One region of the Micromonospora robiginosa genome, then DNA from elsewhere that is predicted to be linked to it. Evidence: riboswitches for the same ligand, from Rfam matches in the RefSeq annotation. Region 1 holds a riboswitch; the other holds the start of a gene.

What was found. A riboswitch is a leader RNA that binds a small molecule or an ion and turns the genes downstream of it on or off. The one in region 1 is predicted to bind ZMP and ZTP.
Region 2: another riboswitch for ZMP and ZTP. It lies ahead of H1D33_RS08005 (glycine hydroxymethyltransferase); the one in region 1 lies ahead of H1D33_RS09300 (bifunctional 5,10-methylenetetrahydrofolate dehydrogenase/5,10-methenyltetrahydrofolate cyclohydrolase).

What each region holds. Positions count from the first base shown of each region.
Region 1 is NZ_CP059322.2:2,098,837-2,102,220, reverse strand. Features, by position in the region: gene H1D33_RS09310 (beta family protein) at 1-976, opposite strand, end outside; gene H1D33_RS09305 (hypothetical protein) at 1,458-2,108, shown strand; ZMP/ZTP riboswitch at 2,105-2,186, shown strand; partial or broken gene H1D33_RS09300 (bifunctional 5,10-methylenetetrahydrofolate dehydrogenase/5,10-methenyltetrahydrofolate cyclohydrolase) at 2,200-3,092, shown strand; gene H1D33_RS09295 (endonuclease/exonuclease/phosphatase family protein) at 3,099-3,384, opposite strand, start outside.
Region 2 is NZ_CP059322.2:1,833,927-1,837,310, reverse strand. Features, by position in the region: gene H1D33_RS08015 (S8 family peptidase) at 1-503, shown strand, start outside; gene H1D33_RS08010 (hemerythrin domain-containing protein) at 614-1,114, shown strand; ZMP/ZTP riboswitch at 1,253-1,342, shown strand; gene H1D33_RS08005 (glycine hydroxymethyltransferase) at 1,361-2,797, shown strand; gene H1D33_RS08000 (hypothetical protein) at 2,847-3,098, opposite strand; gene H1D33_RS07995 (aminotransferase-like domain-containing protein) at 3,168-3,384, opposite strand, start outside.

The DNA of each region.
Region 1 (3,384 bases):
GATGGTGGGAGGTTCCCCAAGAGATCCACTGGCTGGGGGTGCCGGGCCCGGCATGGTGGGAGGCGCGTAGCGCGATCTGTTCATCACCCCAGGAGAATCGCCGGCCGACGTCTGGCCAGTGGTCGGCGGACACGAGGGCCTGGCACAGGTGGTGGATGGCCTGGTTGCCGTCGTTGTCGCCGTGCGCGCGGTAGGCCCACCAGACGTCGTGGTCGGTGTAGCGGAGGTTCGGGGCGGGCCTTCCTCGCCCTGAGGCCACTTGTGGATGGGTGATGCCGTAGTCGGCGAACGCGAGGCCGTGGTCGTGGAGGCGCCGCCACAGGTCGAGGTCCCACCGACGCAGCGGTGTCGGGCGGCCGGGTGGCAGGTGCGAGATGCTGCGTGGCATGGCGCCGGCGGCGAGGGCGACGGCTTTCCAGGGGTGGCGCTCGACCCGGTTGAGGCGTTTGTGGATCAGTGGTTCGACGCGGGTGAGATCGTGCTCGGAGCGGACCTCGGCGGCGTCGAGGATGAGCACGCACTCCGCGGCGGTCAGCTCGGTTGCGGACAGCAGGTCGCTCAGTCGGATGTCGATCTCGTCGTGGTCGATGTCGTCCTCGAGTCGGAGAACGGCGCCGTGACCGTGCAGCGCGGCGGCCTCGCGGATGTCGGCCATCCGTCCAGGGGTGTCGCGCAGGTGTGCGACCGGCAGGAAGGGTGTCCCCCACTGATGCAGGTCTTCGGCGATGTCGGGTAGGGGCCGGCGGATTCCGGAGGTGGGGTCGGCCAGGTGGCGGATGTCGACAGCGATAGCCATGTCCCGTGGGACGGTCCGTTGTGCCTGCCGGCTGAACGCGCGGGCGTCCTTGATCGGTCCGTTGTCGGAGGGGGGCACGTCGAAGACCGGGAGGATGTGTGGTGCCAGTTCGTCGTCGATGTTGCCGATGGCCTCGAGCTCGCCCTTGCGCCCCTTGAGTATCGGGTAGTAGTCCGCCATTGGCATCGCCCCACACGATCCGTCGACAGTCACCTTCATCAATACTGAACGTTGCGTGTTCGATCGGCAACAGAAAGTGCGTGCGGCGGGGTGGCAGGATCGGTCGGATGCGGGTGGATGCGGCGCGGGCAGTGGCGGTCGACTGGGTGCGGGAGCTGATGCGGGCCGATCCGTCGGTCGAGGGGGCGTTGTTCAGCGGGTCGACGGTGGGGTTGCCGGGTGAGGCGGTGTTGCCGGCGTCGTCGGACGTAGACGTGCTGGTGGTGCGGGACTCCGCGGGGCCGAAGGTGGGCAAGTTCCTCTGGCGGGGGGTGCTGCTGGAGGTCAGCTCGGTGACGTGGGCGCAGGTGGGTGACCCGGAGGACGTGTTGGGGTCGTGGGTGTTCGCGCCGTTGTTGCGTACCGATGGGGTGATCGCGGATCCGTCGGGGCGGTTGGCGGTGGTGCGGCGGCGGGTGGCGGCGGGGTACGCGGATCCGGTGTGGGTGCGACGGCGGTGCGCGGGGTGCGGCGGCGGGTGGAGGACGGGTTGCGGGGGTTGGATGCGGGGGCGTCGTTGGCGGATCAGGTGTTGGCGTGGGTGTTCCCGACGTCGTTGTTGGCGGTGTGGCCGGCGGTGGCGGGGTTGGTGGATCCGACGGTGCGGCGGCGGTACGTGCGGGCGGCGGAGGTGTTGGCCGCGCACGGGTTCGGTGGGCGGTATCCGGAGTTGCTGGCGACGTTGGACGGTGGCGGGGTGGGCGCGGGGCGGGTGCGGGAGCATCTGGCCGGGTTGGCGGTGGTGTTCGAGGAGGTGGCGCGGCTGCCGCGGGAGCGGTTCGCGTTCGGGGCGGATCTGGGTGCGGCGGGGCGGCCGGTGGTGTTCGGTGGGGGTGCGGAGTTGGTGGCGGCGGGGCGGCACCGGGAGGCGATGTTCTGGGTGGTGGTGACGTACGCGCGGTGTCTGGCGGTGTTGGCGGCGGTGGATCCGGAGCGGGAGCGGGTGTGGCGGCCTGGGTTTGAGGCGGTGTTGGCGGATCTGGGTGTGGGGTCGGTGGCGGATCGGCGTCGGCGGGCGGATGCGGTGCTGGCGTCGTTGCCGGCGTGGCAGGCGGTGGTGGATGCGGTGGCGCGGCGGGTTGTGGCAGGGTGAGGGGACGCGACTGGCGGCACGGGGATGGGTGAACCATCGGGGAGCTCGTCGTGGGGGTCGACCGCCTGGGCCTCCGCGGGCGGGGTGTCGCATGTCTTCTTCTTCGAGTTCGGTGTCCGGGGCGACCGCGCGGTTGTTGCCGGGTGGGCCGGTGGCGGATGAGGTGTTGGCCGAGGTGGCCGCGTCGGTGGCGGAGCTGCGGGCGGCGGGGGTGACGCCGGCGTTGGCGACGGTGCTGGTGGGTGACGACGACGCGAGCGCGGGTTACATCCGGATCAAGCAGCGGCAGGCGGCGGAGTTGGGGTTCGCGTCGCCGCACGTGCATCTGCCGGCGTCGGCGTCGCAGGGGGATCTGCATGCGGTGCTGGCGGATTTCAACGCCGATTCCGGGGTGCACGGGGTGTTGGTGCAGCATCCGATTCCGGGGGGTCTGGACTACGACCGGGCGTTGGCCGAGGTGGATCCGGACAAGGACGTCGACGGGATGCATCCGGTGAACATGGGTCGGTTGGCGTTGGGGTTGCCGGGTCCGTTGCCGTGTACGCCGGCGGGGATCGAGGCGTTGTTGGCGTTTCATCAGGTGCCGGTGTCGGGGCGTGAGGTGGTGATTCTGGGTCGGGGTGCGACGTTGGGGCGGCCGTTGGCGATGTTGTTGGCGCAGAAGCGGCCGACGGCGAACGCGGCGGTGACGGTGGTGCACACGGGGGTGGCGGACTGGCCGCGGTACACGCGGCGGGCGGAGATCCTGGTGGCGGCGGCGGGGGTGCCGGGGATCGTGCGGCCGGAGCATGTGCGTCCGGGTGCGGTGGTGGTCGGTGGTGGGGTGCGGTACGAGGGGCGGCGGTTGTTGCCGGATGTGGACGAGTCGTGTGCGGAGGTGGCGGGGCGATCACGCCGCGGGTCGGTGGGGTGGGTCCGACGACGGTGGCGATGTTGTTCCGTAACGCGGTGCGGGCGGCGCGGCGGTTGTCCGGGTTGGGGTGAGTGGGTTCAGCCGAGGTCGACGACGAGGGGCCGGTGGTCGGAGACGGTGGACGGCGGGGTGTCGACGGCGGTGACGGGTGGGAGCCGGTCGAGGTGGTGAGGGTCGGCGAGGACGTGGTCGAGTTGGACGCGGGGTTGTCCGGCCGGGTAGGTGGCGAGGCGGGCGAGGGGTCGCCAGTGGGTGACGGCGGCGGCGGGGCCGGCGGGGAGGTTGAGGTCGCCGAGCAGGATCCGGGGGCGGGCAGCGTGCGTAGGGCGCGGACGACGCGGCGGAGTTGCCAGATGTTCCAGC
Region 2 (3,384 bases), 260 kb from region 1:
GCGAGAACCTGACCAACGCCTGCCTCGACCTGCCGGCCGAGGCGCCCGGCGTGGTGACCGTCGCCGCGGTCGGCCCGACCGGACAGAAGAGCTACTACTCCTCGTACGGCCAGGGCGTCATCGACGTGACGGCGCCGGGTGGCGACACCCGCTTCCGCACCCAGGGCGCGCGCTCGACGTCCACCGACGGCATCCTGTCCACCACCTTCAACACCGTCACCCGCACCAACGGGTGGGGCTACAAGCAGGGCACCTCGATGTCCGGCCCGCACGCCACCGGCGTCGCGGCGCTGGCGCTGTCGGCCCACCCGGGCATGACCGCGGGCCAGCTCTCGTCGTTCCTGGAGCGCACGGCGGTGGCGCAGTCCTGCCCGGCCGGCGTCTACAACCCGGTGCCGCTGATCCCGACGGGTCCGAACGCCTACGACGCGACCTGCTCCGGCGGCAACCGCAACGGCTTCTACGGCGCCGGCCTGGTCGACGCGTACAACGCGGTGCGGTAACCCTCCCCACCGACCGACCGGGCCCGGCGACGAATCGCCGGGCCCGGTCTGTTTGTCCTGGTCGGACGCCGGGTAGGGGGCCCTCATCAGCCGACCGAGGAGGTAACCCGGTGTCCACCGACGCGATCGTCCTGCTCAAGGAGGACCACAAGGAGATGCGCCGACTGTTCAAGGCCTTCCAGGAGGCCGAGGACGGTCCGGCGAGCCGGCGCGGGAAGATCGTCACGCAGATCATCGAGGCGCTGACGGTGCACACCTACCTGGAGAACGAGGTGATGTACCCGGAGGTCCGCAAGCTGGTGCCGGACGTCGAGGACGACATCCTCGAGTCGTACGAGGAGCACCACGTGGCGGACGTGCTCTGCCTCGAACTGCACGCGATGGACGCCGACGACGAGCGGTTCGTCGCCAAGACGACGGTGCTCATCGAGAACGTGCTGCACCACGTCGAGGAGGAGGAGCAGGAGTGGTTCCCCAAGGTGCGCGAGGCGCTCGGCCGTAACCAGCTCCAGGAGATCGGCCAGCGCATGCTCGACGTACGGCCGACGGCGCCGAAGACGCCGACCGCCCCGAAGGCGCTGAAGAAGGCCCGCGACGCCGTGGTCGCCTGAGCCCGGGTGCAAGGCGGGGCCCCCGCTTAACAGGTGGATGTTAAGCGGGGGCCCCGCCTATGCAGAATGCGTTAAGAAGGGGCCCCTCCTTACAGGCGGGCCGCTGGGGGTCCGGCCTGGCGGGGACCGCTAGGATTTCCCTCGGGCCGTGACTGGCGCGTGGAGATGGAGCACCATCGGGGAGCGGCCTCGTCATGAGGACGCATGCCGAGCGCCTGGGCCTTCCGCACGTCACCAGGAGGTCGCATGTCGCACAACGTCGAGTCCACCGCCTTCCGCACCGCGCTGGAGGTGATCCGCGGCGTCGAGCCGCGGGTGGCGGACGCCATCGGGGCAGAGCTGGCCGACCAGCGTGAGTCGCTGAAGTTGATCGCCAGTGAGAACTACGCCTCCCCCGCGACGCTGCTGGCCATGGGCAACTGGTTCAGCGACAAGTACGCCGAGGGCACCATCGGGCGGCGTTTCTACGCCGGCTGCCAGAACGTGGACACCGTCGAGGCGCTCGCCGCCGAGCACGCCAAGGAGCTGTTCGGGGCGTCCCACGCCTACGTGCAGCCGCACTCCGGCATCGACGCCAACCTGGTCGCGTTCTGGGCGATCCTGGCCGACCGGGTCGAGTCGCCCGCACTGAGGAAGGCCCAGGTCCGCCAGGTCAACGAGCTCACCGAGGCGGACTGGTTCGCGCTGCGCCGGGAGCTGGGCAACCAGCGGATGCTCGGCATGTCGCTGGACGCCGGCGGCCACCTCACCCACGGCTTCCGGCCGAACATCTCCGGCAAGATGTTCGACCAGCGCAGCTACGGCACCGACCCGGCCACCGGCCTGATCGACTACGACCGGGTGGCCGAGGCGGCCCGGGAGTTCAAGCCGCTGATCCTGGTCGCCGGCTACTCGGCGTATCCGCGGAAGGTCAACTTCCGGATCATGCGGGAGATCGCCGACTCGGTCGGGGCCGCCTTCATGGTCGACATGGCGCACTTCGCCGGCCTGGTCGCCGGCAAGGTCTTCACCGGCGACTTCGACCCGGTGCCGCACGCGCACATCGTCACCACCACCACGCACAAGTCGCTGCGCGGCCCGCGCGGCGGCATGGTGCTCTGCGGCCCGGAGCTGGCCGACCAGGTCGACCGGGGCTGCCCGATGGTGCTCGGCGGCCCGCTGCCGCACGTGATGGCCGCCAAGGCGGTCGCGCTGGCCGAGGCCCGGCGCCCCGACTTCGCCGACTACGCCCAGCGGATCGTCGACAACGCGCAGGCGCTCGCCGACGGGCTGCTGCGCCGGGGCGCGACGCTGGTCACTGGCGGCACCGAGAACCACCTGGTGCTCATCGACGTGTCCGGGTACGGCCTGACCGGCCGGCAGGCCGAGCAGGCGCTGCTCGACTCCGGGATCGTGACGAACCGCAACGCGGTGCCGCAGGACCCGAACGGCGCGTGGTACACCTCCGGTATCCGGATCGGCACGCCGGCGCTCACCACCCGGGGGCTGGGCGCCGCCGAGATGGACGCCACCGCCGAGCTGATCCACACGGTGCTGGACCGGACCACCGCCGGCACCGGCCCGGACGGCGCGCCGTCGAAGGCGAAGTACGTGCTGGACCCGGCGGTGGCCGAGTCGGTCGGCAAGCAGGCCGCCGACCTGCTCGTCCCGTTCCCGCTCTACCCCGAGGTCTCGCTGGGCTGAGCCCGGCCGCGCCCCCCGCCGACCGGTGGCCGGCGGGGGGCGCGGAACCTCAGCGCAGCGGGCGCTTGAGGTGGTAGCGGTGCACCTCGGTGCTGCCCTGCACGTTGTTCACGTCCTCGGCGGCGGTGACCAGTTCCCAGCCCTCCCGGCCGACCCGGTTGAGGTGCGCGACCGCGGTGTCGCCGTACGCGGTGACGTCGGTGCGGGACCCGTCCGGGCCGTACCAGACGAACGAGACGTGGAAATTCCGGCCCTGCCCCTGATAGCGGCGGACCAGCAACGCGTACTCCCAGGCAACCATCCGTCCATTATCAACGGAGGACCGGCGGTCGGGGAACACGGGTGGTGCTCCGGCCGCCACGCTGCGGCGTCACGCCGGCGCCCCGACCGCCGCCGTGGTGTCGGTGACCAGTGCGGCGAGCCGGTCCAGCCCCAGGTCGATCTGCGCCGGGGTGACCGCGCTCAGCGACAGGCGCAACGCGTGCACCGGCGTGCCGGCGTCGTAGAAGTGCGCCATCGGGGTCCAGAGCACGCCGTACTCCCGCGCCGAGCGGTGCAGCAACGCGTCGTCGACCGGGAACGGCACG